DNA from 2 places in the Vibrio metoecus genome. Region 1 is predicted to be linked to the other one. Evidence: predicted binding sites of a transcription regulator. Region 1 holds the regulator's gene; the other holds the start of a gene.
What was found. The regulator CRP, encoded in region 1, controls carbon source genes, mostly activating them, when cyclic AMP is high. The targets are predictions, from matches to a motif close to TGTGANNNNNNTCACA.

Region 1 (15,490 bases):
TTCAGTAACATCCCACAGCTACGCACAGTCACACCTGGGAGCAATTCGCCACAGCGTGACGAGCGTATCACTGAAGATTTTCTGACTTTTTTAAATCAGCGCGATCGTAGCCAGCCTTACTTTGGTTTTCTGTTTTACGATTCAGCGCATGCGACAGATTTTCCATCCACGATGACGCCGCCATTTACGCCATACTGGGAGCGAGTAGATCACATAAAACTCAATAACGACTTTAACCCAGAGCCGTATCATAATCGCTATCGCAATGCGCTCTATTACGCAGATTCATTGATCGGTAAAGTGCTCAATGAGCTAAAAGCCCTCAATGAACTGAACAATACGATCGTGATCATCACTTCTGACCATGGTGAGGAGTTTAATGATAATCAGCAAAATTATTGGGGGCATGGCAGCAACTACAGCATGGCGCAAATTCATGTGCCGCTGTATATCTATATTCCAGAGAAGGAAGGGAGTGTTCTTACCCATAAAACTACCCATCTCGATGTGGCACCCATGTTGATGCAAGACGTGTTAGGGGTTCAAAACCCACTTAATGAATTCACGTTAGGGTATCCGCTTTGGCATGCAAGTCCGCAGAGGGAATGGACAATTATCGGCAGTTATTTTAACTATGCTTTGGTGAGTGATAAGGAAATATTGGTCAGCTACCCGAGTGGCCGAGTGGAGGCCTTAAATGCCGATCTAGTACCAGAGAAGGTGCGGCAGATTTCCAGTCAGCAAATTATGCAAGCACTGCAGGAAATGCGTCAGTTTTTACGTTAGCGGTAGCTCTACGTTCTGGTAAATATCGGTTACCAGAACGTTTCTCTTCGTTTGGCTCGCGCGATGATGTTTTCTGGCATGCGGCGTTCCAGCCCCTGTCGAAGCAGGGCAATGCGATTATGCATACGCTGATCGGCGGTTACAGAGTTATATAACCAACGATACGCATCTTCATAATCGAGCGGGCTACCGTAATCACGCAATAACAGTTCAGCCAACTGAATGCGTGCATTCAAGTTGCCCATAGCCGCCGCTTCACGCAGATATGGGATCGCCCGTTCTTTATCTTGTTGAACTAGCGTACCACGCGAGTAGTATCGCCCAAGCTGTTCTAATGCCGCAGGCAAACCTTGATGCGCCGCATTCTCCATATAATAGAGGCCAAGCTCAACATCCTGATCAACGCACACACCCCACGCCAGCATATCGCCATACAGAAACTCATACGAGGGCAGACTGATACGCGTAGCACGCGCGACAATATCTTCCACGATCTGGCAATTATCGGCTTTTACGCGCTCAAGATGCTTATTTTCTTCAATCAGTTTGATTAGCTCAGCTTCCGAATAGATAGGCACTGGCTCTCCTAAATCCACCGCATAAGCAGGATTGTATGAGGAGTGCCATGCAAGCAATAAGGAAGCGGCTACCGTTCGTAGCTTCATACCTGCACTCTTACATAACACCGGCAGCCACGACGTGCCGCATTGCACGTTGACCCGGTTCGCTCTCTATATCGGCATTCCATGCCATCGCTTTAGGCTTGTTTATCGTTTTGCGGCAACTTTTTGCCACAGGCGCACAAAATACCACCAACAGTATGGCAAAAAAAAGCCGACTCAGTGAGTCGGCTTACTGTTTTTTATCTCAAGATCACGCGCTGAATGGGTGAACTTTGATGATCGTTTCGTTGCGGTCAGGGCCAGTAGAAATAATGTCTACCGGAACACCAGTTAGCTCTTCGATACGCTTGATGTAATCCAGTGCAGTCTGTGGCAGTTCAGCCAGAGTTTTTGCACCGAAAGTCGTTTCAGACCAACCAGGCATAGTTTCGAAAATTGGCGTCACGTTTTCAAATGCGTCAGCTGCCATTGGTGAAACTTCAGCAATTGAACCGTCAGGCATTTGGTAACCTGTACAGATCTTGATCTCTTTTAGACCATCAAGAACGTCCAGTTTGGTCAGGCAGAAGCCGGTGACTGAGTTGATTTGGATCGCGCGGCGCATTGCCACAGCATCAAACCAACCACAACGACGCTTACGACCTGTAGTTGCACCAAACTCATGGCCTTTAGTTCCTAAGTGATCGCCCACTTCGTCAAACAGTTCTGTTGGGAATGGACCTGCACCAACACGAGTGCAGTAGGCTTTCGCAATACCAAGGATGTAACCTAGGTGACGAGGACCAAAACCAGAGCCCGCAGCAACACCACCTGCAGTGGTGTTTGAAGACGTTACATATGGGTAAGTACCGTGGTCGATATCTAGTAGTGTACCTTGCGCACCTTCGAACATGATTTTGTCGCCACGCTTACGCGCTGCATCCAGTTCGTTGGTCACGTCAATAACCATAGAAGTCAGGAGTTCTGCATAACCCTTCGCCTGCTCCAGTACCGCTTCGTAGCTTACTGGTTCTACTTTGTAGAAGTGCTCAAGTTGGAAGTTATGGAATGCCATCACTTCTTGCAGTTTCTCAGCAAAAGAAGCCATATCGAATAGGTCGCCAACACGCAGACCACGACGAGCAACTTTATCTTCGTACGCAGGACCAATACCACGACCAGTAGTACCGATTGCTTTCTTGCCACGAGCGGCTTCGCGCGCTTGGTCAAGAGCAACGTGGTATGGCAAGATCAGAGGACAAGCTTCAGAAATGAAAAGACGCTCGCGAACAGGAACACCACGATCTTCAAGACCAGACATTTCTTTAAGCAGTGCTTCTGGTGAAAGTACTACACCGTTACCGATGATACATTTCACGTTATTGCGAAGAATACCGGATGGAATTAAGTGGAGAACGGTTTTTTGACCGTCGATTACTAGTGTGTGACCTGCGTTGTGTCCGCCTTGGTAGCGAACCACGTATTTTGCATCTTCAGTTAAAAGGTCTACGATTTTACCTTTACCTTCGTCACCCCATTGGGTGCCAAGAACGACAACGTTATTACCCATCTTTCCAAGTCTGATTGCTAGTTAAAAAAGGATTCTAGCACCGAATTTGAATCCTTGCAGTCATTTTTTAAGCATGAAAAATTCATATAAAACGGCTTTGAAAATCCATTCAGTTATTAAGAAAAGGTTATTCGTCAGCGTAAATTTTCACACTGAATTGACCATGGCGATCAATCCCCGCGCGATACATGCCAGAACTGTTCATGGCAAAGTGAAGATCGCCCTGCGCATCAATAGCGATTAATCCCCCTTCACCACCTACGCTTTTCAGTTCACCTTGCACTACAGTTTCACAGGCGGTATGGACATCTTCTTTGAGATAACGCATGCGTGCCGCAATATCGCCTGCGACCGCATAACGGATGAAGTACTCGCCCATTCCGGTACATGAAATGGCGACATTGCCATTTTCAGCTAGCGTTCCAGCGCCGATGATTGGCGAGTCGCCCACACGACCAAAACGCTTGTTGGTGATCCCCCCCGTACTGGTCGCCGCCGCTAAATTACCCTGTTGATCCAGCGCCACCGCGCCTACCGTGCCAAATTTCTTATCATCGGGATATTCACTTTGCGGCTCTTGTTCCGCAGATCCAGATAGGTAGGTAGCTTCTGAAAGTGCGAAGCGATCTTGCTGCTTCATATTTTGCAGCTGTTCATAACGGCGCTCAGTAAAGAAATAATCCTGTTCGGTATAAACATGACCTTGCTGGAAGGCAAACTGCTCAGCCCCTTCACCGATCAAAAATACATGCTCACTATGGCGCAGCACATCGCGCGCAAGTTGAATGGGATTTTTGATGTGGCGCACGCCCGCAATCGCGCCCGCTTCACGCGCTGCACCATGCATGACTGAGGCATCCATCTCCACCATTTCATTGTGCGTCAGTACCGATCCTTTGCCAGCATTAAACAGCGGAGAGTCTTCCAATACCGACACCGCAGCAACGACCGCATCCAGAGCATCCATACCTTGTGTTAACAATTGATGTCCGGCTCGCACGGCCTGTTCTAAGGTGTTAAGAATGTCCGCACGCAGTGATTCACTCATCTGCTCGCGAAAAATCGTGCCAGCACCACCATGAATGGCAATCGCAAAAGGCTGTGACATGACTTGTATTCTCCAATAAGGTTAACCGTTTTATTTCGGTTTTTAGAATGGGCGTATAGTGCCAAAGTTCGCAATAAAAAAGCGCTAACCGGATCGCGGTTAGCGCTTTTCAAATCTATCGTACTACGAAAATAACGTACTACTTAGCGAGATGGGCTCACTATTAGTGAGAACCACAACCGCCGCCGCCACAGCAGCCGCCTTCTTTCTTACCGTGACCATGGTGATCGTGATCGTGGCCTTCGCCACCACAACAACCGCCTTCATGATCATGGTCGTGATCGTGGTCATGACCACCACAGCAGCCGCCACCTTGGTGGATATGGCCGTGAGCCATTTCTTCTTCTGTTGCAGCGCGAACAGCAACCACTTCAACGGTGAAAGTCAGTGATTGGCCAGCCAGCATGTGGTTACCATCAACCACAACTTCGTCACCATCCACTTCAGTGATTTCAACTGGGATTGGACCTTGGTCAGTATCCGCTAGGAAACGCATACCTACTTCTAGCTCATCAACGCCTTGGAACACTTCAGCAGGAACACGTTGTACCAGATCTTCGTTGTGCTCACCGTACGCATCTTCCGGTGCGATCGTTACGGTGAATTTATCGCCAGCCACTTTGCCTTCCAGCTCACGCTCAAGACCTGTGATCAGGTTGTTGTGGCCATGCAGGTAATCCAGTGGCGCATCAACAGTAGACTGATCCACTACCACGCCATCTTCGATAGTCAATTGGTAAGCAAGACTTGCTACCGTGTTTTTTTCAATTTTCATAACTGCTCCAGGGAGGTTGTCTCTTCGCCGTCAAATACGAACCAAGAGAGGAATGTTGCCGATATTATGAAGATCATGCGCAGAAACTCAATTACTCTGGCTTAAAAATCCCGATCATCTGTTCATTGGCATGCTGACTCTGCTCAACGGATTTAGGTTTACGCTGTTCATGAAACCCACATTCGACGCACTCTACTAGTTCGATGCTGTTCTCCATCCACCATTGCAATGTATCTGCCGTTTTACACTGAGGACAGGTTGCTCCGGCGATAAAACGTTTTTTCTGTTTCACGAGATTGTACTACTCCTTTTCCCAATACTGCCGCGAGAGCTGATCACTATCCATCTCTCGATTGAAAATCTCTTCAAGTTCAGTGCGTGCTTCTTTGGCGCGCAGTTCGAGTTGTTTATCTTCATTATGTTGCGGTAGCAGTTCTTTGAGCATGGTCTTATCCAGACGATGAAAATGCTCTTCGGCACGCTTCGCTTGATAAGGGTGCATCCCCAATTGGATAAGGGCTTTGCGCCCCAAATCCAGCGCACTTAAAAAAGTTTCTCGGGTGTAGTTTTGTACACCAAGACTCATTAATTGATAAGCCTCTACTCGGCTGCGAGCACGCGCCAGTAGCTTGAGGTTGGGGAAATGGTGTTGGCACAGCTCAACAATTTTGATCACTTGCTCTGGGTCATCGGTACAAATCACCAGAGCTTCGGCTTGCTCTATACCGGCAGCGCGCAGCAACTCAAGGTTACTCGCATCACCATAAAAGACTTTATAACCATACTTGCGCAGCAAGCGCACTTGGCTGGCATCGCTTTCCAAAATGGTCACTTTGATTTTGTTGGCGTACAGCAAGCGGCCGACAATCTGCCCAAAACGACCAAAGCCGACGATGATGACACGCGGCTCTTTGTTTTCTACATCCGGTGTGAGAGGGGCTTCTTCAGTATTGAGTTGGCGGGCAAACCAGTGTTTTTGAGCGCTGAGTAGTAAAGGAGTGGTAACCATAGACAAACTGACAACCACCAACAAAAAGGAGACTTGCGCATGGTTCAACAAGCCTTCTGTGTTGGCGGCAGTAAAGATCACGAAGGCGAATTCCCCCCCTTGGCTTAAAATCGCCGCCATTTTGCTGCGTGCTTTCGCAACGGTGCCGGAAAGCCGAGCCAGCAAATATAAGATCAGCCCTTTGATGATCACCAAGCCCAACACAGCTAGCATAATCTGCAGCGGCTTGACGAGTAACAACCCCACATCCACCGCCATACCGACCGAAATAAAAAACAGCCCGAGCAGCAGTCCTTTAAAGGGATCGATAGCAATTTCCAATTCATGGCGAAACTCGCTTTCTGCGAGGATCACCCCTGCTAAAAAAGTGCCTAGCGCCATCGAAAGACCAACCTTCTGCATCAGCAACGCGATACCCACCACCAGCAGCAAAGCCGCGACAGTAAACAGTTCGCGCACTCCGCTCAGCGCGATATAACGAAACAGTGGGTTCAGTAAAAAATGCCCGCCCAGCAATAAAGCTGCGATCCCGCCCATCATCCACAATGCACTCAGCCAATCGCCACTGCTGTTACCTGCGAGGATCGGCAGCAAAGCCAGCATGGGAATCACCGCTATATCTTGAAACAGCAACACCGCAAATCCAGATTGCCCGGCCTCAGTGCGTGTCAATTCATGCTCTTCGATGACACGCAGGGCAATCGCGGTGGAAGAAAGGGCCAGCCCCATGCCTATCACTAATGCGCTTTGCCAACTCAACCCAAGCAAATGTGCTACGCTGGCCAGCACAGCGGTCGTCACCACTACCTGCGCACCACCCAAACCTAAAATAGGCCCACGCAGATTCCACAATTTTTTCGGGTTCAGCTCTAAACCAATCAAAAACAGCAGCAGCACCACACCAAATTCGGCAAAGTGCATAATCGCTTCCACATCGCGGATTAAGCCCAATCCCCATGGACCAATCGCAACACCTGCGAGCAAATAACCCAATACGGTTCCTAAGCCCGCCCGCTGCGCGATAGGCACAGCAATCACCGCAGCGGCAAGAAACACCACGCTGCTACTGAGAAAATCACTGGTCAGTGGCGTCATAGAGCCCTCCTTGCCAGTGGGCGATCTCTTGTAACCATTGCCGATAGCGCCGCGCATGCTGCTCACGCTCTTCATCACTGATGTTGCGTGACCAATAGAGCACCAAAGGCTCTACCCAATTCATCTGACACAAAGCGGCACTGAGTTCAAACGGCTGCAGGATTTCATTCAGCGGATAACGGTTATAACCGCGTTGATCGTAAGCGGTGTGGTTGCCACCCGTGGTGATCACGCTGCGCCACAGTTTACCTTTCAGCGCACTATTTTTACCGAAAGCAAAACCTTTACTCAGAACGCGATCGATCCACTCTTTCAAGAGCGCAGGGCAGGAATACATATAGAGGGGATGTTGCAACACCAACACATCATGCTCACGCAAGCGTTGCTGCTCAGCGTGCACATCAATAAAGAAATTGGGGTAAGTGGCATAGAGGTCAACAATCGAAACATGCTCTAAATCCGCAATGTGTTCAATCATCACCTGATTGGCAACGGAGTGTTGTGGATCGGGGTGCGCATACACCACCAACACTTTGGCTTTCGTTTGCTCTCGGTTGACCAAGTTGCGCACTCCGCTGATTTGTTACTAATCCGTTACTCAGCATCATAACCCAATTTGTATAATGATCGACATTTATCCTTATTCCTCCTACTATTCCGAGCGAAAATTCAACGAGCGATAAAACGATTTTTATGATTACCTTCTCTGAGATTCAGCTACTGCGCGGCGGCAAACCACTCCTTGAGCAAGCTTCAGCCACCATTCATCCCGGCGACAAAGTGGGTTTAGTGGGTAAAAACGGTTGTGGCAAATCCACCCTGTTTGCCTTACTGAAAGATGAACTGACTATTGATGCAGGCTCCTTCAGCAAACCCGCCTACTGGGAGCTGGCTTGGGTAGCGCAGGAAACACCGGCGCTGGATCGCAGTGCACTGGAATACGTGATCGATGGAGATCGCGAATACCGCGAACTAGAACGCCAACTGATAGAAGCTGAAGCGGCAGACAACGGAACCAAAGTGGCCGAATTGCATGGCAAGATCGAAATGGTCGGTGGTTACAGCATTCGCGCCCGTGCCTCTGAGTTGCTTGACGGCTTAGGCTTTACTCAAGAACAAATGAGCTGGAGCCTGACCCAATTTTCTGGTGGTTGGCGGATGCGTTTAAACCTCGCGCAAGCGCTGATTTGTCGCTCTGACTTACTGCTGCTCGACGAACCGACCAACCACTTGGATTTGGATGCCGTGATGTGGCTGGAGCGTTGGCTGCAAAGCTACCCCGGCACACTGATCCTGATTTCGCATGACCGCGATTTCCTCGACCCGATCGTCAATCGCATTGTGCATATTGAAAATCAAACCCTGAATGAATACACGGGGAACTACTCGTCGTTTGAAACTCAGCGCGCACAAAAAATGCTTCAGCAACAAGCCATCTACCAAAAGCAACAAAAGCAGATGGCGCACATGCAAAGCTACATTGATCGCTTCCGCTATAAAGCTTCAAAAGCTCGCCAAGCACAAAGCCGGATCAAAGCGCTGGAGCGGATGGAAAAAGTGCTGCCTGCACAGTTTGATAACCCATTCAGCTTTGAATTTCGTGAACCCGCGGCACTACCTAACCCGATCCTGATGATGGATCAGGTCGCGGCGGGCTACGGCGATAACTTAATCCTTGAGAAAATCCGCCTCAATTTGGTGCCGGGCAGCCGCATCGGCCTGCTTGGTCGTAACGGTGCGGGTAAATCAACTTTGATCAAACTGCTCTCGGGTGAACTCAAACCGCAAGCGGGTGACTGCACTTACTCGCAAGGGGTGAAAATTGGTTACTTTGCGCAGCATCAGTTGGAAACTCTGCATCCGGAAGAGACGCCGCTGCAACACATGATGCAAATCGCGCCAGACAAAAATGAGCTGGAACTGCGTAACTACTTAGGCAGCTTTGGCTTCCATGGAGAGAAAGCGCTCGAAAAAGTCGCGCCTTTCTCTGGCGGTGAAAAAGCCCGTTTAGTGTTGGCGCTGATTGTGTGGCAAAAGCCTAACTTACTGCTGCTCGACGAACCCACCAACCATCTGGATTTGGATATGCGTCAGGCACTGACGTTTGCGCTACAAAGCTATGAAGGGGCGATGGTGATCGTCAGCCATGATCGCTACTTGCTGCGTGCCACCACCGATGATCTCTATTTAGTGCATGATCACCAAGTCGGCCCGTTTGATGGTGACTTGAATGACTACTACAAATGGCTCACCGATCAACAAAAAGCCGAGCGTAAAGAAACCCAACCGAACAATGCCGTGAATAGCGCGAACAGTGCCGCTGCGAAAAAAGAGCAAAAGCGCCGTGAAGCAGATTTTCGTAAGCTCACTGCGCCAATTCGCAAAAAGTTGACACAGTTAGAAGAGAAACTCGATAAGTTGAACCACGTCATCAGTGAGATGGAAGCACAATTGTCGGACACCTCACTGTACGAAGCACAGAATAAAGCGACACTGACTGAGGTGTTGGCTAAACAAGCCGCCGCCAAATCCGAGCTTGAGCAAGTCGAGCTAGAATGGATGGCCGAGCAGGAAACCTTGGAAGAGATGGAACAGGAGTTCAACGGTTAAATGAATGATGAGCACGTCAAACCAAGATTAACACTGGAAAGACTCTGGCAATTCAGCTTGCAGTATTACAGTGTGCGCGAGGTAAAAGAGGCGTGCTTACGATTACAAAATAGCCATCACGGCAATGTCAATCTGCTGCTGTTACTCAAATGGCTAGATGAACAGCAGCTCACTTTTGCGGAAGCCGACTGGCCAACGGTGCTGGAATGTTTGAGCCATTCGGAAACTCTGCTGCACGATTTTCGTGATTTGCGGCGACGCTTGAAAAGCCATTTGCCAGACACTCTCTATCGCGAAGCACTACAGTTTGAACTGCAACTGGAAAAGCAGCAGCAAGCGGATTTGGTTGATTGTCTCAATCGTTTAACGCTCTATCCCGCACAAGTGCTACCACTCACTCAGCAATACTGTAAAATGCTTGGCGCTGAATACTTAGCCGAGCAATTTTCTGCTCCGCACTGTGAACACGATAACTCAAAATCATGACTCAATTTATTGCTGCCAAGGGGCTTGCTAATCCCCACTTACAAACTCTGCTGCCTCGCTTACTGCGTAAACAGCCGCTGTTTAGTGCCGAATGGCAAACCCTATTCACGCCTGATGGTGATTTTCTCGATCTAGCTTGGAGCGAAGATTGGCGCACACCACACGCGCAGTGTAAGCCGCTGTTTGTGTTGTTCCACGGCTTAGAAGGCAGCTTCAAAAGCCCTTATGCGAACGGCTTGATGCACGCCTTTGCAAGGCAGGGCTGGCTCTCGGTGATGATGCATTTTCGCGGTTGCAGTGGTAAACCCAACCACTTAGCACGCGCTTACCATTCCGGTGAAACGGGTGATGCGCGTTTTGTGCTGGAGTATCTGCGTAAACAATTACCAGAGCGTCCGATCGTTGCCGTCGGTGTTTCACTCGGCGGTAACATGCTCGCGAACTATCTTGCGCAGTATCGTGATGATCCTATCGTCAGTGCCGCCACCTTGATTTCCGCGCCACTCGATTTAGCCGCCTGCTCACAACGTATCGAGCAAGGTTTCTCTAAAGTGTATCGCGCCTATCTACTCTCTTCATTGAAGAAAAATGCCATCGCGAAATACCCACTGCTGGAAAATGCTTTGCCACTGAGCCCGGAGCGGATCCGCGCTATCGCTAAACTCGCCGAGTTTGATGATGTGATCACCGCGCCGCTACACGGTTTTCATGATGCTGCCGATTATTATCAGCAGTGCTCCGGGATTAAACAGCTGACTCAGATCCGCGTCCCGACTCAGATCATCCACGCCAAAGACGATCCGTTTATGACCGAAGCGGTGATCCCAGATTTCCCGCTACCAGCGAACATCGATTACCGTTTGTTTGAGCATGGCGGCCATGTGGGCTTTCTAAGTGGATCATGGCTAAAGCCCCGCTTTTGGCTAGAGCAAACCCTGCCCGAGTATTACTCACATCTGCGTGATGACTTTCTGCATCAATCCTAACGCGCCCCTCCCCTTTTAATGCCGTATCATTGTAAGGGGAAAGACTCAAACGACTTGGAGTGAGCGCTCCAAGTCGAGTTGGGCTCTGTCATAAAATAAAGAGGTATTTATGATCATTCCATGGCAACAAATTGCTCAGGAAACACTCGACAATTTGATCCGTGAATTTGTACTGCGTGAAGGCACAGATTATGGTGATGTGGAAGTGTCGCTGGAGGAAAAAATTGCTCAAGTACGCGCGCAGTTACAATCTGGGCAAGCTGTGATCGTCTATTCAGAATTGCATGAAACCGTGGATATTAAATGCCATCCGTTTTAGCCAAGCAGTGACGGCTTCATTTTCCGTGCTATAGTCATTTCCGGGTGGTGCCTGAGTTAGCACCAAAATCAAGGACTTAAGGACAAGGTTTGTCATGTCAGCCAAACATCCGATTATTGCGGTGACGGGTTCTTCCGGCGCCGGAACTACAACCACCTCTGAAGCCTTTCGCAAGATGTTCAATATGATGAGCATCAAGCCTGCTTGGGTTGAGGGGGACAGTTTTCATCGCTTCACTCGTCCAGAAATGGATGTAGAAATCCGCAAGGCGCGCGAGCAAGGTCGCCATATCAGTTACTTTGGTCCCCAAGCCAACGATTTCCCAACCCTTGAAGAATTCTTCCGCCAATACGGAAAAGTAGGCACCGGCCAAGTGCGCCGCTACTTACACACCTTTGATGAAGCAGTTCCGTATAACCAAATGCCCGGTACGTTTACGCCTTGGCAATCACTGCCCGAAAACTCAGATGTGCTGTTTTATGAAGGCTTACACGGCGGTGTGGTCGATGGTGATGTCAATGTCGCGCAACACGTCGACTTTTTGATTGGTATGGTGCCGATTGTTAACCTTGAGTGGATTCAGAAATACGTACGTGATACACGCGATCGCGGCCATTCACGTGAAGCGGTGATGGATTCCATCGTCCGTTCAATGGACGACTACCTTAAATTCATCACCCCGCAATTTTCGCGCACCCACATCAACTTTCAACGTGTGCCCACAGTCGATACTTCTAACCCACTCAATGCTAAAGGCATTCCAACGCTGGATGAGAGTTTTGTGGTGATCCGTTTTCGTGGCATCAAAAATGTCGATTTCCCCTACTTACTGGCGATGATTGATGGCTCATTCATGTCACGCCACAACACCATCGTGGTGCCTGGGGGCAAGATGAGTTTTGCCATGGATTTGATTGTGCGTCCGCTACTGCAACAACTGATCGAAACCGGAAAAATCGGCTAGATCCGACCAGTGATGAATGCTTACTTTTCATACCGTGATCATGTGCACATTTTTGCGTAGCAAATTGGACTACTGACACGATTAAAATCAAGAAATCGATTTCGAAAAAGGATACTATTCTTAACCGAAACATAAGATAGCTTGCAGCCTTGGGTAACACCTCTTATTCTAGTAAGCCCAATTGAGGCTTCGCTAAAATATGGATAGCGGCAAGCGTACCCTGCAGAGGAAGTGAGATTATTATGGTTCTAGGTAAACCTCAAACCGATCCAACACTAGAGTGGTTTCTTTCACATTGTCACATTCATAAGTACCCATCAAAAAGCACACTGATCCACGCGGGTGAGAAAGCGGAAACGCTGTACTACATCGTAAAAGGTTCAGTTGCGGTACTGATCAAAGATGAAGAAGGTAAAGAGATGATTCTCTCTTACCTGAACCAAGGTGATTTTATCGGTGAGCTTGGCTTGTTTGAAGAAGGCCAAGAGCGTACCGCTTGGGTTCGTGCTAAAACACCTTGTGAAGTGGCTGAAATCTCATTTAAGAAATTCCGTCAATTGATCCAAGTAAACCCAGATATCTTGATGCGCCTTTCAGGTCAAATGGCTCGTCGTCTGCAAGTGACCAGCCAAAAAGTTGGCGACCTTGCGTTCCTAGACGTAACTGGCCGTATCGCACAGACTCTGCTGAACCTTGCACGTCAGCCAGATGCGATGACTCACCCAGATGGTATGCAAATCAAGATCACTCGCCAAGAGATCGGTCAAATTGTTGGCTGTTCTCGTGAAACCGTTGGCCGCATCCTGAAGATGCTGGAAGAGCAGAACCTGATCTCTGCCCACGGTAAAACCATCGTGGTTTACGGCACTCGCTAAGCATTCCCGATAAAAAATAGCCACCCTGCGGTGGCTATTTTTATTTGCATCATACGCTAAATTTAACGGTTCGTGCTTTCAAAAATCTTATCCGCCGAAGCTTCGACAAATCCGGGGTACAGCAATCCATTCGCCATTGGATAACGTTTGGCAAACTCATAAAAGCCACCGGGGATCATCTCCGCGCCTTCGTTAAAACGCACTAACACTTTATCAGCCATGGTCGAAGACTGTTCGAGCAAGACTTCTGGTGAGCCTTTTACTTCCCCACCCGATTCATTGATGCTAAAGCCATGTTGGCGCAGATGGTCATTGACCTGTTTCACTTCATGCAGCGCATTGAGCTGATTCACGCTGACTGTAAAGTGGTTTGCACCATAACCATGCGCCGCAAGCCAAGCGGCATACTCACTCTCTTTCGCCAAAGTAAGATAGTCGGCATGGCTTAAGCTCCATAAGCGACCGCCATACAAAAAAGCCTCACTGGCTAATGCTTGTGGCTGAACTTGTGCCACCAGCTTTTCAACAATCGCTTGCAGCTCAGGTGAACACTCTTCCACTTTCAGCTCACTAATGAAAACCTTAGGCTGCAAAGGATCGGGATGTTCAAAATGCTTAGCAAAGAGTTTTTTACTTTTGAATTCATACTCACCACACGCTTGATAGCCGAGCGCCAAAAACGGCTTCGCCATCGTTTCTAATCCTAGCGGCGCGACATTAAAAGTACGCAGCGCGATGTGATCATTAATCAGTGGCTCATCTTCTTGTAAGAGTTGATGTACTTTCTCTGCCGACGGGCAGAGGCGCTCAATATAATCATTCCAGAGCGATTGGAATAAAGCTGTTGGCGTCATAACGCCTCCTTGTTGATCCTATGAAACGCAAAGGGACTAAGGTTAGACACCGTGTAATTTATCCAGCGCTAACACGATAAAGCTTTCAACCTGTGACGAAAAAAGTGCCTACTTGGCTGCGCAGGCACAAAATAAATTATGATTAGAGTTCAACGCCCGGGCTCAAGGTAGCAGGAAGCAATGTTGTCTCCCCTTCCATTGAGGCCATTGGATAAGCGCAATAGTCGGCGGCATAGAAGGCACTGGGGCGTAAGTTGCCCGATGCTCCAGGGCCACCAAACGGTGCATCACCACTGGCTCCGGTTAATTGGCGGTTACGATTGACGATGCCCGCACGAATATGATCGACAAAGTAATCCCACTCGTCATCGTCAGTCGAGACGAGTCCAGCGGATAAGCCAAAGCGGGTATCATTGGCAAGCTCTACCGCTTGCGCCAAAGTCTGGTAACGCACCACTTGTAGCAAAGGTCCGAAATATTCATCATCCGGCAAGCGCTCAATCGCCGTGACATCAATGATCGCTGGTGTGATAAACGCCGCATGCAAAGCGCGAGCTTCAAGCAGACTTTTACCGCCTAATGCTTGTAGATGGGATTGCGCATTGAGGATCGCTTGTGCCGCAGCTTCGGAAACTAAGGGGCCCATAAAGGGAGCAGGCTCAGCAAAGGGCTGATCAATACGCAGCTTAGCCGTTACCGCAACCAGTTTCTCTAGCAACACATCGCCTTTCGTCCCTAGTGGCACATACAAGCGGCGCGCACAGGTGCAGCGTTGACCACTACTGATAAACGCCGATTGAATAATGGTGTAAACCGTGGCATCCAGATCGCCATAGTGCTCTGAAATCACCATAGGATTATTGCCGCCCATTTCCAGCGCCAGCATTTTGTCCGGCTGACCTGCAAATTGGCGATGCAGCAGATGCCCAGTATTGGCACTCCCCGTAAACAGCAAACCATCAATCCCGCGTGATTGCGCGAGCGCAATCCCCGTCTCTTTTGAGCCTTGAACCAGATTGATGACACCAGCAGGCAAGCCAGCCTGTTGCCATAACTGCATCAAGACTTCGCCAGTCCACGGGGTTTGCTCAGAAGGCTTAAACACCACGGTATTGCCCGCCAGCAGCGCAGGCACTATATGTCCATTCGGTAAATGGCCGGGGAAGTTATACGGCCCAAACACCGCCATCACACCCAACGGTCGATGGCGCAATACCAGCTGATTGCCCGCCGCTTCACGCACCGTTTCACCAGTACGCTCATGATAAGCACGAATCGAAATCGCGATTTTTCCGGCAATTGAAGCCGCTTCCGTGCGCGTTTCCCACAAAGGCTTGCCCGTCTCTTTAGCAATCACTTGCGCAATCTGTTCGCTGTTGGCTTTCACCAATTCCGCAAAGGCCAACACCTTCTGTTCACGCTCGGCAAATGGGCGTTTTTTCCAGTCCACG
Region 2 (15,490 bases), 150 kb from region 1:
CCATGTGGCTAACCAGTTTTTGGGTGATCACTAGCCCTAACCCTGTGCCGCCATAGCGGCGAGAAATGCTGGCATCCGCTTGACTAAAGGCTTGGAATAATTGGGCTTGTTGGCGCTCTGAGATACCGATGCCTGTATCGCGCACCATAAATTGCAGGTCTATCACGTCATCGCGCAGTGAGCGCATTTCCACGCTGACATCAATGTTGCCGCGCTCGGTAAACTTAATCGAGTTGCCGACTAAGTTAGTCAATACCTGTTGAATACGCAGTGGATCGCCCACTACGCCGCGCGGAATTTTCGGGTCAATTTTGAGGGTGATTTCTAACCCTTTCTCATGGGCGCTGGTGGCTTGTAAGTTAACCACTTCCTCTAGAATATCTTGGAATTCAAACGGAATATTCTCTAACGCCAGTTTTCCAGCCTCAAGTTTAGAGAAGTCTAGAATGTCATTAATGATCGTTAGAAGATTGTTGGCAGACTTTTCAATGGTTTGCAGGTAATCCGTTTGGCTGTTGGTGAGCTGGGTTTTTAGCATTTGTCGAGTAAAACCAATTACACCATTCAGTGGGGTTCGCAGCTCATGGGACATGTTAGCCAAAAACTCAGATTTCACCCGTGCTGCTTCTTGCGCTCGTTTTTTGGCAATGTCGAGTTCCACGTTCTGAATCTCTAACTGTTCCAAGGTTTCCCGCAAATCAGAAGTGGCTTGGTCAATACTGTGCTGCATCTCGACATGGTATTCCGAGAGCGACACCGCCATCGCGTTGATGCCTTTTTTTAGCGCATCCAACTCGCCGTGCATTTTGCCTTCAATACGTACATCTAAATGGCCGCGCCGGATGCGATCCACCATGTTTTTCATGTGTGTGATGGGGCGAGTGACATCGTGCATCAAACGAAATGCGAACACACCTGAGAGCAAAACCCCAATCACCAACACTAAGCCCGCCGAGAAAATTTCCTGATATTGCTGTAGGCGCAAAGAGGAGAGATCAAGTTCGATGGCGATATAGCCCATGACGGGGGTCGCTGGGTTGGCATCACCGTTTTCGAGTAAAGTCCGTTCTGAGACAATCGGTGTGCGCAAAATCAAGGTGTTTTCATCAATCACCGAACTGCTCAAAAAGGGGATAGGTTTATCCTTGGGATACATGAGTTTTTCGAAATTGGGGTGAAAGTTGGAAGTGACAAACAACTCGTGGTTGCCATCAAATACCGCAATGCTGCGAACTAATTTAGAATTTTTCCGATGTGCATAGCTAATGATGCGCCGCACCGATTCGCGGCTTTGCATGCGTAGCGCATCTTCACTGGCGATCGCCAGTGGTTCGATGATGCTAGCCCCTGAGTTGATCACTTGGTTTTCTAAGTCGTGATAACGGTTAAAAGAGAACAGTGCGCTAAGCAGCAGGCCAATAATCAGGGTTGGAGCCAGAGTGAGCGTCACAACGCGGGCGCGCAAGCCATATCTTTGAGTCATTATTGTCTAAACATTGTGGTGTGGATATGGGAAAATACCCCCGCACAAATCGGATTGCGTGGGGAAACATTGGCGTTAGCTTAATCAACTCCCTGACCTTCGACAATCACCCCCGTGCAGAATAGTGATGCCGGGGCAAAAACAATTCTACTCCAACACTTGAGCACAAAGCATGGCACGTTTCTTTCAACCGAAAAAGCACAGCACGTTAGACAAAAAGCATCAACCGGTCACCATTGAACGGTTGGATCACCAAGGCAGCGGACTGGCCTTTTTGCAGAAGAAACCGTTGTTTGTCGATGGCGCTTTGCCGGGTGAAGAGGTGCTGATCCAGCTCACCGAAAGCAAAAGTAAATATGCGCGTGGGCAGTTGATTAAGGTGCTCAAGCCTAGTTCTGAGCGCGTTACCCCTTTCTGTGCACATTACGCGCAGTGTGGTGGCTGCGATTTACAGCATCTTGACCGAGCCGGTCAAATTAACCACAAGCAGCAGGCGTTAAGTCAATTAATGGTGAAGTTTGCAGGGCAGAGCCTTGCCCTGTCTGCGCCAGTTTGTTCTGATGATCAAGGCTATCGCCGCCGAGCAAGATTAAGCTTGATGTGGGATAAGAAAGCCCAGCAACTGCAGTTTGGTTTTCGCCGTAAGCAGAGCAAAGCGATTGTCAACGTAACACATTGCCCTGTACTAGAGCCGAGTTTGAATGCGCTCTTGCCGGAATTGAATACCTTGTTGAGCCAATGGAGCCAACCTGAGCAGTTGGGGCATGTGGAATTGGTGAAAGGCGATAATGCGCGAGTATTGGCGCTGCGTCATGTCGGTGCGTTGACTGAACAAGATCAGCAGCGTTTAACTGACTTTGCCTCGCAAAACCAACTAACCTTATACCTAACATTGGAAGCCGGCGCGTTGCAACACGTACAAGGTGAACCGCCTTACTGTGAAGAAACCGGTAGCCGTCTAAGCTTCTTGCCGAGCCACTTTATTCAAGTGAACCGCGCGGTGAATAAGCAAATGGTCGAGCAAGCACTCAACTGGCTTGAGGTGAATGAACAGGATCGCGTGCTTGATCTGTTTTGTGGCTTAGGGAATTTCACTCTGCCGTTAGCAAAACAAGCGCAACAAGTGGTGGGCGTAGAAGGCGTGGAAGAGATGGTGCAGCACGCTACTCACAATGCGAAATTGAACCAAATCAACAATGTGACGTTTTATCAGGCCAATTTGGAACAAGATATGACAACCGCCTCATGGGCGCAGCAGAAATTTGCTAAAGTACTGCTCGACCCCGCCCGTGCAGGTGCAGAAGGGATTGTGGAACAACTGGCTGCGTTAGGAGCGGAACGGGTGGTGTATGTGTCGTGTAACCCTGCGACACTGGCTCGTGATAGCCAAAGCTTGCTGAGCCAAGGATTTTGCTTAGAGAAACTGGGCATGCTGGATATGTTCCCGCACACCAGTCACCTTGAATCCATGGCTTTATTTGTGAAAAAACGCTAGCGACTGAACTCTTCATTTCAGCGTCAGTCGAAGGCTAAAAATACAATTATTAGGACGATATCAATGGTTGCGGTACGAAGCGCACACTTAAACCCAGACCAACAGTTTGAGCTAGAAACATGGATAGCCAGCCTTGCCCAAGAGGGTAAAACGGCCGCTAAATTGACCGCAGTGTACCGTGAGTGTGAGCAGTTGCTTGCTGGTAATCCTCAAGGACCACTGCTGTTGTGGCGTGGGCGGGAAATGATCGAAATTTTGATCACTTTATCTATGGATCGCCCAACGCTGGTGGCCGCTTTGCTATTTCCCATCGCCACCAGTGGCGTGTTGGATAATGAGTCACTCGAAGAGAGTTATGGCAGAGAAGTGCTCAAACTGATCCTCGGCGTGGAAGAGATGGCAGCCATCGGTCAGCTCAATGTGACCATGCATGGCAGTGAAGCCTCAGCGCAAGTGGATAACGTGCGCCGCATGCTACTCGCGATGGTGGATGATTTCCGCTGCGTGGTCATTAAGCTTGCTGAGCGGATCTGTAACCTGCGTGAAGTGAAAAATGAGCCGGATGAAGTGCGCCGCATCGCCGCGAAAGAGTGTGCCAACATTTACGCACCACTGGCGAACCGTCTAGGCATTGGTCAGCTCAAATGGGAAATTGAAGACTACGCGTTCCGTTACCAACAACCGGATACCTATAAACAGATTGCCAAACAGCTTTCTGAGCGCCGTATTGTGCGTGAGCAGTACATCCGTGATTTTGTCAGCGATCTGCGTGCTGAGATGAAACAACTGGGCATCAACGCCGAAGTCAGCGGTCGCCCGAAACACATCTACAGCATCTGGCGCAAAATGCAGAAAAAGAGCCTCGCTTTTGATGAGTTGTTTGATGTGCGCGCGGTGCGGATTATTGCCGACAAGCTGCAAGACTGTTATGCCGCGCTTGGCATTGTGCATACCAAGTACAAACATTTGCCGAACGAGTTTGATGACTACGTGGCAAACCCGAAGCCGAACGGCTATCAGTCAATCCATACCGTGATTTTGGGGCCAGAAGGCAAAACCATCGAAATCCAGATCCGTACCAAGCAGATGCACGAAGAGTCAGAGCTTGGGGTGGCGGCACACTGGAAATACAAAGAAGGCAGCAGCGCTGGCCGCAGTGGTTACGATGAGAAGATCACTTGGCTGCGTAAACTGCTTGATTGGCAAGAAGAGATGTCCGATTCGGGCGAGATGCTCGATGAGCTGCGTAGCCAAGTGTTTGATGATCGCGTCTACGCCTTTACCCCGAAAGGCGATGTGGTCGACTTGCCGATGGGTGCCACACCGCTCGATTTTGCCTACCACATTCACTCCGAAGTGGGGCATCGCTGTATTGGTGCCAAAGTCGCAGGGCGCATCGTGCCGTTTACCCATAAATTGCAGATGGGCGATCAGGTTGAAATCATTACCGCCAAAGAGCCCAATCCTTCGCGTGATTGGTTAAACCCATCGCTTGGGTTTGTTCACTCAGGTCGTGCACGCGCCAAGATCAATGCTTGGTTCCGCAAGCAAAGCCGCGAGAAAAACCTCGAAGCGGGGCGTGAAATTCTCGAAATCGAATTAGCCAAAGTGGGCGCCAATCTGAAACATGCCGAGGCATATGCACTTAAGCGCTTCAACGTTAACAGTGTCGATGAGATGTATGTCGGTATCGGCAGTGGCGATCTGCGTATTAACCAAATTGTTAATCATATCAATGCGTTAGTAAATAAACCGACCGCTGAGGAAGAAGATAAGCTCGCGCTGGAAAAACTGCAGGAAAACAAAGCCCTAACGCCGAATCGCCCGCATAAAGATGCGGTGGTGGTGGAAGGGGTCGATAACCTGATGACTCACCTTGCGCGTTGCTGTCAGCCAATTCCTGGTGATGAGATCCGTGGCTACATTACTCAAGGTCGCGGCATTTCAGTACATCGTAGCGACTGTGAACAGTTGGAAGAGTTGAGCCACCATGCACCAGAGCGGATCATTGATACCGTGTGGGGCGGCGGTTTTGTGGGTTCTTACCTGTTGACCGTGCGCGTGGAAGCGATGGAGCGCAGTGGCTTATTGAAAGACATCACCACCTTGCTGGCCAATGAAAAAGTCAAAGTGGCGAGCATGAAGAGCCGCTCCGACTACAAACGACAAATCATCATCATGGATTTCGATCTTGAGGTGAACAACGTTGAAGCCTTAGCGCGAGTCTCCAAACGCATCGAGCAGATCAAAGATGTTATGTTGGTCAAACGCTTAGGGTAAATCCAACGCAAACAGCGAGGTGTGAAGTGAAAACTTCCACCTCGTTGCTTTTTCAACTTCAATAAGTTTAGGCGCTCAATGCCTGATGTGAGGAAAACCATGTCACACCCGATTGAACAACTCGAACAGATCATGAACCGCCTGCGAGACCCAGAGCTAGGCTGCCCGTGGGATAAAGAGCAAACCTTTGACACCATTGCGCCATACACCATTGAAGAAACCTTTGAAGTGGTGGATGCCATCACCCAGCGCGATTGGCCTAACCTGCGTGAAGAGTTGGGGGATTTGCTATTTCAGGTAATTTTCTACAGCCAAATGGCCAAAGAACAAGGCCTGTTTGAGTTTCGTGATGTGGTGGATACAGTCAATGAGAAGCTGACGCGCCGTCATCCTCATGTATTTGGAGATGTGACCTTTGAAAATGACGAGCAAATTCACGCCAATTGGGAGGCAGAAAAAGCCAAAGAAAAAGCGCAAGCAGGCAAAAATGAGCAGAGTATTCTAGACTCTGTACCACGTTCATTGCCCGCGTTATCGCGTGCTCACAAGATCCAGAAAAAGTGCGCCAAATACGGATTTGATTGGGACAGCTTAGGTCCGGTTGTCGACAAAGTGCACGAAGAAGTCTCAGAAGTGATGGAAGAAGCGCTGCAAGTGGATGTGGATACGCAAAAAGTAGAAGAAGAGTTAGGCGATTTATTGTTCGCTACCGTCAATTTAGTGCGCCATTTAGGGCATGACCCTGAAATGGCTCTGAGCAAAGCCAACGCCAAATTTGTGCGCCGCTTTCAAGGTGTTGAAAACAAAGCGAGAGCGAAAAATAAGCCACTCCAAGACTTTACTTTGGCTGAGTTGGACGCGTTTTGGGATCAGGTAAAACTTGAAGAAAAACAGGCGATAAAGTCGTTTTAATCGCTGAGCATTAAAAAACAAAGCAAACTCATTGATGAGCTTACTGGTTGATTAAACTGCTAATTTCTCAATTGCTGAAAAAGAGTCCCGTTTGGGACAAAATTGACTCAGATAATGTGCCGCTTGTGTGGTTCGCTTCAATTTGGTTTGATTTGAAGCAAAAAATAAAAAATTGAGTGTGATAGATTTCACGTTGTGGCAATGGGGGCCTTCTGGTATAGTTTTGTCCCGTCCAGAAGAAATCCATTTCCCTCATTCAACCATTTTCAGGTTAAACATGACGACAAATTATATTTTTGTTACTGGCGGGGTTGTATCCTCTCTAGGTAAAGGTATTGCAGCGGCATCCCTTGCAGCGATTCTCGAAGCTCGTGGTCTTAAAGTGACCATGATGAAGCTTGACCCTTACATCAACGTTGACCCAGGCACAATGAGCCCAACTCAACACGGTGAAGTGTTCGTTACGGAAGATGGCGCGGAAACTGACCTAGACCTTGGTCACTACGAGCGTTTCATTCGTACCAAAATGACCAAGCGCAACAACTTCACTGCAGGTCGTGTTTACGCTGACGTACTGCGCAAAGAGCGTCGCGGCGACTACCTAGGTGCAACCATTCAGGTTATCCCTCATATCACGAACGCGATCAAAGATCGTGTGATTGCAGGCTCAGAAGGCCACGACATCGCTATCGTTGAAGTTGGCGGTACAGTAGGTGATATCGAATCACTGCCATTCATGGAAGCGATCCGTCAGCTAGCAATCGAAGTGGGCCGTGAAAACGCCATGTTCATGCACCTGACGCTGGTTCCTTACCTAGCGGCAGCGGGCGAAGTGAAAACGAAGCCAACCCAACACTCGGTAAAAGAACTGCTTTCAATCGGTATTCAGCCAGACATTCTGGTTTGCCGTAGCGATCGTATGATCCCAGCGAACGAGCGTAAGAAGATCGCTCTGTTCTGTAACGTGCCTGAAAAAGCCGTTATCTCTATGAAAGACGTGGATTCTATCTACAAGATCCCACAACTGATCCGTTCTCAAGGTTTGGATGATTTGGTGTGTGCACGTTTTGGCATTAACGCGCCAGAAGCGGATCTGTCTGAATGGGAACAGGTTATCTATGAAGAAGCGAACCCAACCGGTGAAGTGACTATCGGTATGGTCGGTAAGTACATTGAACTGCCAGATGCTTACAAGTCGGTTAACGAAGCGCTGAAACACGCGGGTCTGAAAAACCGTCTGAGCGTGACCATCAAATACGTGGATTCACAAGACGTTGAAACCAAAGGCACCGATGTGCTGAATGGTCTGGATGCTATTTTGGTGCCGGGTGGTTTTGGCGATCGTGGTATCGAAGGCAAAATCCGTGCAGCTCAGTATGCACGTGAAAACAAAATTCCTTACCTTGGCATCTGCTTGGGTATGCAAGTGGCACTGATCGAATACGCACGCAACGTAGCGGGTATGGAAGGTGCACACTCAACCGAATTCAATAAAAACACCAAATACCCAGTGGTTGGTTTGATCACTGAATGGGTAGATGGTGAAGGCAATGTCGAAGAGCGTAGCGAGAAATCAGATCTGGGCGGCACTATGCGTCTAGGTTCACAGCTATGCCACCTTGAAAAAGGTACTAAGGCGTACGAAATGTACGGTAGCGCAACGATCCATGAACGTCATCGCCACCGTTACGAAGTCAACAACCTGCTGCGTCCTCAGATTGAAAAAGCAGGTTTGAAGGTTTCTGGTCTGTCAGCAGATAAGAAGCTGGTTGAAGTGATTGAGAACCCTGCTCACCCATGGTTTGTAGCAGCGCAGTTCCACCCAGAGTTCACCTCAACCCCACGCGATGGTCACCCTCTGTTTGCTGGTTTTGTGAAAGCAGCAGGTCAGTACCAACGCGGTGAATTGAAGTAAAAGGATACGGGTAGCCACTCTAGCAGTGTGGCTACCCTTTTAGTTTTGACATTTAAATTCAATTGAGAGGAAACATTAATGTCTAAGATCGTTAAAGTTCTAGGTCGTGAAATCATCGACTCACGTGGTAACCCAACGGTAGAAGCAGAAGTTCATCTAGAAGGTGGTTTCGTTGGTATGGCAGCAGCTCCATCTGGTGCTTCTACTGGTTCTCGTGAAGCGCTTGAACTGCGTGACGGTGACAAGTCTCGTTTCCTAGGTAAAGGCGTTCTGAAAGCGCTGGCTGCGGTTAATGGTCCAATCGCAGACGCTCTGGTTGGCAAAGATGCAAAAGATCAAGCAACTATTGACCAAATCATGATCGACCTAGACGGTACTGAGAACAAGTCAAACTTCGGTGCAAACGCGATTCTGGCGGTTTCTCTAGCAAACGCGAAAGCAGCAGCGGCAGCAAAAGGCATGCCTCTGTTTGAGCACATCGCTGAGCTGAACGGCACTCCTGGCGTATTCTCAATGCCTCTACCAATGATGAACATCATCAACGGTGGTGAGCACGCTGACAACAACGTAGACATCCAAGAGTTCATGATCCAACCAGTTGGCGCAAAAACTCTGAAAGAAGCAGTACGTATGGGCGCAGAAGTGTTCCATAACCTAGCTAAAGTACTGAAGTCTAAAGGCTACAACACTGCAGTGGGTGACGAAGGTGGTTTCGCTCCTAACCTGAAATCTAACGCAGAAGCGCTAGAAGTTATCGCTGAAGCGGTTGCGGCTGCAGGTTACAAACTGGGTACTGACATCACACTAGCGATGGACTGTGCGGCTTCTGAGTTCTACGACGCAGAGAAGAAAGAATACAACCTGAAAGGCGAAGGTCGTATCTTCACTTCTAACGGTTTCTCTGATTTCCTAGAAGAGCTGACTGAGAAGTTCCCAATCGTTTCTATCGAAGACGGTCTGGACGAGTCTGACTGGGAAGGTTTCGCATACCAAACTGAGAAACTGGGTAAGAAAATCCAAATCGTTGGTGACGATCTGTTCGTAACAAACACCAAGATCCTGAAGCGTGGTATCGACAACGGTATCGCTAACTCTATCCTGATCAAGTTCAACCAAATCGGTTCTCTGACTGAAACTCTGGCTGCGATCAAGATGGCAAAAGATGCTGGTTACACTGCAGTTATCTCTCACCGTTCAGGCGAAACTGAAGACGCAACTATCGCTGACCTAGCGGTAGGTACTGCTGCAGGTCAAATCAAGACGGGTTCTATGAGCCGTTCTGACCGTGTTGCTAAGTACAACCAACTGATCCGTATTGAAGAAGCTCTGGGTTCACGTGCTCCTTTCAACGGTCTGAAAGAAGTGAAAGGCCAAGCTTAATTTTAAGCGAGCGCCTTCGCGACTGTTGACGATAACAGTCTCGCGATAAAAAACGCCCTGCATTGCAGGGCGTTTTGCTTTCTACGGTTGCGGGCAATGAACTACAGAGCCTCGATTGCCGATACGCGCCGTTTATCCAACTCTTCTTTGATATGCTTGCCTTGAAAACCATCCGCAATCACGGCTTGAACCTCTACGCCAAGGGCGGCGTGGTAGGCGCGCAGGAAAATCTCACGCTGCGGATACGGCTCACTCTCTAAACCTAAACGGCCACGATGATCCGCTTCACAGCACAGTAGCACTTGCTCAAGACGCTCCGGTTTGCGCCACACATCCAAAAGCCCCAGCACTTTCAGCTTGGTGGCAGGCTTTAACTCGTCGGCACGATGAACATTGGAATGCTGTGCGCACACCGCGAGCGCTAAATCACGAAACTCATTAGGCACGCGAATGCGCTCGCACAATGATTCAATGATGTTAAGCCCGGTATGGCAGTGCAATTTATGGCTTGGCCATTCAGAAGGTGGCGTCACGCCTTTTCCTAAATCATGCACTTGCGCGGCAAAACGCACGGGAAGGGAATCAGAAAGTTGTGCGGCTTGTTTGGCGACCATTAACGTGTGAATACCGGTGTCGATCTCTGGGTGCCATTTTTCCGGTTGTGGCACGCCGAACAAGCGATCGATTTCAGGCAGCACCACCGCCAATGCGCCGCAATCACGTAACACCTGCAAAAACACTTCGGGATGATTCGTCGAGAGCGATTTATGCCACTCTTGCCAAACGCGCTCAGCGGTTAAGTGCTGTAATTCGCCCGATTGCGCAATCTTCGCCATTAACTGCATGGTTTCTTCGGCAACGATGAAACCTAGGTGATGCAGCTTGGCCGCAAAGCGCGCCACGCGCAGCACACGCAAGGGGTCTTCCACAAACGCGGGCGAAACATGGCGCAGCACTTTCGCGGCGAGATCGCGCTGACCGCCATAAGGATCAATAAGTTGTCCAGAGTCATCTTGCGCCATCGCATTGATGGTCAGATCGCGGCGCAGCAGATCGTCTTCCAAAGTCACGTCTGGAGCATAGTGGCAAGCAAAGCCGGTGTAACCCACGCCCGTTTTGCGCTCGGTACGAGCAAGGGCATGTTCTTCTTTACTTTTCGGATGTAAAAACACTGGGAAGTCTTTTCCCACGGCTTGAAAGCCAGCACTGAGCATAGCTTGTGGGCTGCTGCCGACCACCACCCAATCACGGTCATAAACTGGAAGTTGCAGCAATTGATCGCGCACTGCGCCGCCAACGAGGTAAATTTGCATCGTAGAGTCTCAAAAAATTGCGCGAATGGCATTGGCTAATCTTAGTCAGCAATGATACGTTGCACCCACTGCGATGAATAGGGTCAACAAGCATGTATCTGAACTTCTTTGGGTTTGACGAATTACCGTTTTCTATCGTCCCCAATGCGCGCTATCTCTACCTGAGTCAGCGTCATCAGGAAGCCATAGTACACCTGCAAGCCGGATTGGGCGATGGTGGGGGCTTTGCCATGCTCACCGGAGAAGTCGGGACGGGAAAAACCACGGTAGCGCGAGCGATTCTGGCGAGTTTGCCGGGCAAAACGCGCGCGGGGATGATCCTCAACCCCACTTTCTCGGATCTGGAGCTATTGGAAGCGATCTGCGATGAATTTGAGGTCAGCTATCCGAAGAAGGCGACCTTAAAAAAGCTCACCCAAGTGCTGCATGAGTTTTTGTTGGCCGAGCACGCACAAGGCATACAAGTGCTCTTGATGATTGATGAAGCGCAGCATTTGGCTCCCGATGTGTTAGAGCAGCTGCGCCTGCTGACCAATCTAGAAACCGAAAATCATAAGTTGCTCAAAGTGCTGCTGATTGGCCAACCGGAATTGCAAGAGAAGTTGCGAATGCCGCAGTTGCGTCAACTCGCGCAGCGCATTACCGGCCGCTACCACTTACTGCCGCTGAGTGAAGCGCAAAGCACCGACTACATCCGTTTCCGGCTTGAGCAAGCGGGTGGTAATGTCGAGCTGTTTAACCGCAAAGCTTGTCAGTGGATTGCCCAACAAACTCACGGTATTCCGCGCTTAATCAATCTGGTGTGTGATGCCGCTTTAAAGCAGGCTTATCAAGCGGGCGAGCAGGAACTGAGTTTGGACAGAATCAAACGTGCCTGCCAAGAGGTGATGAGCTTTCAATCTTCTGTCTACCAAGTCACACCCACTAAATCACAAACACCGAAGTTATCTTATCTCTCTAGCGCATTAGGCGGTGTTGCCCTTGCCGTGTTACTAGCATGGCAATTACCGCCACAGCTTGAGCGAGCTGTACAAGCCTATTTCCCTGCGCCAGAGATTGTGCCACCAACCGAACAAACGGTATTTCCACAAGCTCTGCGCAGCGCGTTACTTGATGCGACCAGTAGTGAAGATGCTGTAGAAACACTATACGCCGTGTGGGGTTTTCAAGCCTCGGTGATGGATCGATTTTGTCAATCGAAGCCGGATGCTCTGCTCTGGTGTGAGCAGCAAACCGGAGATTGGGCGAGTTTACAAGCGTATGATTTGCCTGCGGTACTGACATTAGTGATTGATGAAGTGCGCACTTATGCTGTGTTGTACCGGTTAAGTGGTGATCATGCAGAACTCTTGGTGGGAGGTCAGCGTTATCGGATTGCGCGCCAATGGCTAGAGCCGTTATGGCGTGGCCAGTATTCGTTGCTTTGGCAGGGCGGTTTTTCTCGAACGTTAAAGCAAGGAATGCGAGGGGATGATGTGGCATTGTTGGAAAGTAAATTGGCGCAAGTATTAGGTGAGCCAGAACGCTCTACCGATATGTTTGATAAGGATATTTCGCGTAAGGTGGAGTTATTTCAACGTTGGCAGAGTATGCATGTTGATGGCATTGCGGGAAAACAAACCCTGCGTCGTTTAGAACTGTTGACTCAGCAGCAAGCGCCGAGTTTGAAGGAGGAGGGCTAATGTCAAAAGTGATGAATGCCTTGAAGCAATCTCAGCAAGAGTATCTGCGGACTCAGCCAGCGACCTATCGCACTTCTACAGAACAAGAACCGAGCTCCTTGACGTCATGGCGTTGGTTGCACTTAATGCTGTGGCTAGTGCCGGGAATCGTTACCGCGGGAGTGATGATTTACCAACGTTATGAACAAGTGCAGCAGGACGTCACAATGCGGCAAACCGAGCCGAGCATTGTGCAGGTTGATGCTCCATTGGAGCGGTTAGCCTATCCAGAATGGGGCGATCTGCAACCCACTTTTGTTGAGCCGGTATTGACGCAAACGAGCCGTGTGGAGGATTCCATTTCCTTTGAGGAAAAAACCGTAACGCCCCCTGCAACTTTAGGTACATCACCGCAACTGGCAGCAAATGACGGTTTAGGCGATCTGGATTTAACCCAGCTCTCTCCCGAATTAGCATTGCGAGTTCAAGCCATCATGCGCGATCAACCGGTGCCAGCCGCTGCTAAGCCGGAGTCTTCTGTGGTGGTGCTCACTCAGCACAGCGATCGTTACCAAGGCCGTTTACCCGCACTGAATTTCCAGATGCATGCCTTTTCCAGTAATGAACAAAAACGCTGGGTGAAAGTAAATGGTGTTGAACACCGTGAAGGGGAGATGTTAGCTCCCGAGGTGAAGTTAGAAAGCATTAAACCGCAAAGCAGTGTGATTCTATTTGCAGGCGAGCAGATAGAAATTCCCGCACTGCATGATTGGAAAGGCTAAGCTACGATAAGATTGAGATATAAAAAAACGGTCACAGACGTGACCGTTTTTTTATATCTTTGTGTCGTAGGGGGCCTATTATGCCCAGCCAGCAGGATGGCGTTTACGACGTGGAATGATATGTGGCAATACAAGACCAAGCAGTAAACCAATACCGGCAACACCACCACCGTAAGTGAAGTATTTCAGTAATAGGTCTTCTTTTTGCGTATCGAGCTTGGCGCGCAGCTCACGAATTTCTGTTTGTGATTCGGTCAACTGCTTACTGATATCGCCATAGCTGCGTTCTAGATCGGCGATTTGTTGATTGCGTAATTCAAGTGATTCCGCTAGCCCAGTTTTTTCACTATCGGCATTTTGACGCGCATTCGCGAGCTGATTCTTCACTTCTGCCAGCTCTTTTTCTAGAGCAGGTAAACGCAATGCAGTGCTGATTTCACGGGTCACAAAACGGCTTTCTACCCAACCTGTACGGCCACGCTCATCGGCAATTTGGCTGTAACCACTCTCTTTGTTCACGTCGAGTAGCTTAACTTTTTCCCCCGCATCAATGCTGCCAAGGATACGGTATTGATTACTTGGGCCTGAATGCATGTAAGTGAAGAGTTTGTCCGCGATGTAGCGGTCTTGCGCGAACGTTGGTGCGGCCAACATGGATAAGAGCACCATGCAGAACAGTTTTTTCACAGTAAATCCCTTAATTTAAAGATAGATTTGGCGATAAGTCTCATAAAGTTTGTGGCAAATAGTATGCAGTTTTGGCAAGCGCTGCAACAAAGAAGGGAGGCAAAGCCTCCCTTTCTGTGCGATTGAGTCAATAATGACAGTTCGCTAACACTACGCTTACGTGTGTTTTAGCCGACAAACACGGCCTGAATTGCGTAGAAGAAAACCACGGCCAGTAGGGCGCCCGCAGGAAGCGTGATAACCCAAGACGCAACGATATTACGTACTACACCAAGGTTCAGTGCGGCAATTCCGCGCGCAAAACCCACACCCAGTACCGCACCCACCAGTGTTTGTGTGGTTGAGATAGGTAGACCCGTGCCTGAAGCCAAAACCACCGTTGAAGCGGTTGCTAACTGAGCGGCAAAACCACGACTTGGAGTCAATTCTGTAATGCCAGTACCGATAGTTGCCATTACTTTGTGACCTAATGTCGCGAGACCCACAACGATACCGAAGCCGCCCAATGGCAGAATCCACCATGCGATAGAGCTTTTCGCGGCCACTTCGCCCATGTGTTCAACGGTTGAAACGACTGCTGACAAAGGACCAATCGCGTTTGCTACGTCGTTTGAGCCGTGAGCAAAAGCCATCGCACATGCGGTGATGACCATCAGTGTGCTGAAAATGCTTTCCACACCTGAAAACCCATGGTCTTCATCGCGATTAGCAAATTTCTTCTGAATGTACAGGTAACCGCCGACCATCACGATGGCAGAAACGACGGCTGACCACATCCAAGCTTCTGGGTTAGTCAGGTGTAAACCCACGTGCTTGAGACCTTTCTTGATCGTAACCAGTGCGATCACCATGGTGGTGATAAACATGTACACAGGTACAAAACGTTTCGCGTTGATCAGCGGCTTTTCCGTATCGAAAATGAGGCTTTGTGCACTAACGAATATGAGATAAGCAAAGAAGCCTGAAATCACCGGAGTAACGATCCAGCTACCGACAATACCTTGTACTGAGCTCCAATCGACCGCTTCCGTGCCAACAGACACACAAGCAAAACCGATGATGGCACCGATGATTGAGTGAGTGGTAGAGACAGGCCAACCCATGTAAGAGGCGACGAGTAGCCAAGTACCTGCAGCCAGCAATGCTGACATCATGCCGTAAATCAGCACATCAGGCTTATCGGCGAAAAGAGAGGTTTCAATAACCCCATTACGGATAGTTTCTGTCACTTCACCACCGGCTAAATAAGCGCCTGCGAATTCAAAAATCATCGCAATAATAATAGCTTGTTTAACGGTGAGCGCTTTTGACCCTACGGAAGTGCCCATTGCATTGGCGACATCATTTGCACCAATACCAATTGCCATCAAGAAACCGAAGACTGCTGCCACAATAATCAAGACGGTGCCGTAGTTCGCAAGGATTTCCATCGTAATACCTAGTTGTTGATAACAAGCGGAGCAACCTTGGCTTGTTTTTGACGCACATAACGACCTTCAGCGTAGAAAATACTCATCGCCTAGCAGGTCGTCATAGTGTGGTTGCTCTTCGTTATTTGGTTAACTTTAACTTTAAATTTAAG

Region 2: a site for CRP is predicted at 6,348-6,363, ahead of EPB59_RS01325 (CTP synthase). Genes of this name have one in related genera too.

What each region holds. Positions count from the first base shown of each region.
Region 1 is NZ_CP035686.1:108,759-124,248, reverse strand. Features, by position in the region: gene EPB59_RS00565 (DUF3413 domain-containing protein) at 1-786, shown strand, start outside; gene motX (flagellar protein MotX) at 816-1,451, opposite strand; gene EPB59_RS00555 (adenylosuccinate synthase) at 1,660-2,958, opposite strand; gene EPB59_RS00550 (isoaspartyl peptidase/L-asparaginase family protein) at 3,086-4,066, opposite strand; gene slyD (peptidylprolyl isomerase) at 4,230-4,841, opposite strand; gene EPB59_RS00540 (YheV family putative zinc ribbon protein) at 4,933-5,133, opposite strand; gene kefB (glutathione-regulated potassium-efflux system protein KefB) at 5,143-6,945, opposite strand; gene kefG (glutathione-regulated potassium-efflux system ancillary protein KefG) at 6,926-7,516, opposite strand; gene EPB59_RS00525 (ABC transporter ATP-binding protein) at 7,639-9,555, shown strand; gene EPB59_RS00520 (TIGR02444 family protein) at 9,556-10,041, shown strand; gene EPB59_RS00515 (hydrolase) at 10,038-11,027, shown strand; gene EPB59_RS00510 (YheU family protein) at 11,137-11,346, shown strand; gene EPB59_RS00505 (phosphoribulokinase) at 11,441-12,310, shown strand; gene crp (cAMP-activated global transcriptional regulator CRP) at 12,553-13,185, shown strand; gene EPB59_RS00495 (DUF1338 domain-containing protein) at 13,248-14,039, opposite strand; gene astD (succinylglutamate-semialdehyde dehydrogenase) at 14,182-15,490, opposite strand, start outside.
Region 2 is NZ_CP035686.1:261,394-276,883, forward strand. Features, by position in the region: gene barA (two-component sensor histidine kinase BarA) at 1-1,483, opposite strand, end outside; gene rlmD (23S rRNA (uracil(1939)-C(5))-methyltransferase RlmD) at 1,656-2,978, shown strand; gene relA (GTP diphosphokinase) at 3,042-5,258, shown strand; gene mazG (nucleoside triphosphate pyrophosphohydrolase) at 5,358-6,170, shown strand; gene EPB59_RS01325 (CTP synthase) at 6,448-8,085, shown strand; gene eno (phosphopyruvate hydratase) at 8,164-9,465, shown strand; gene EPB59_RS01335 (multifunctional CCA addition/repair protein) at 9,567-10,778, opposite strand; gene EPB59_RS01340 (ExeA family protein) at 10,871-12,460, shown strand; gene EPB59_RS01345 (general secretion pathway protein GspB) at 12,460-13,221, shown strand; gene EPB59_RS01350 (TIGR04211 family SH3 domain-containing protein) at 13,300-13,908, opposite strand; gene EPB59_RS01355 (inorganic phosphate transporter) at 14,076-15,338, opposite strand; gene EPB59_RS01360 (TIGR00153 family protein) at 15,486-15,490, opposite strand, start outside.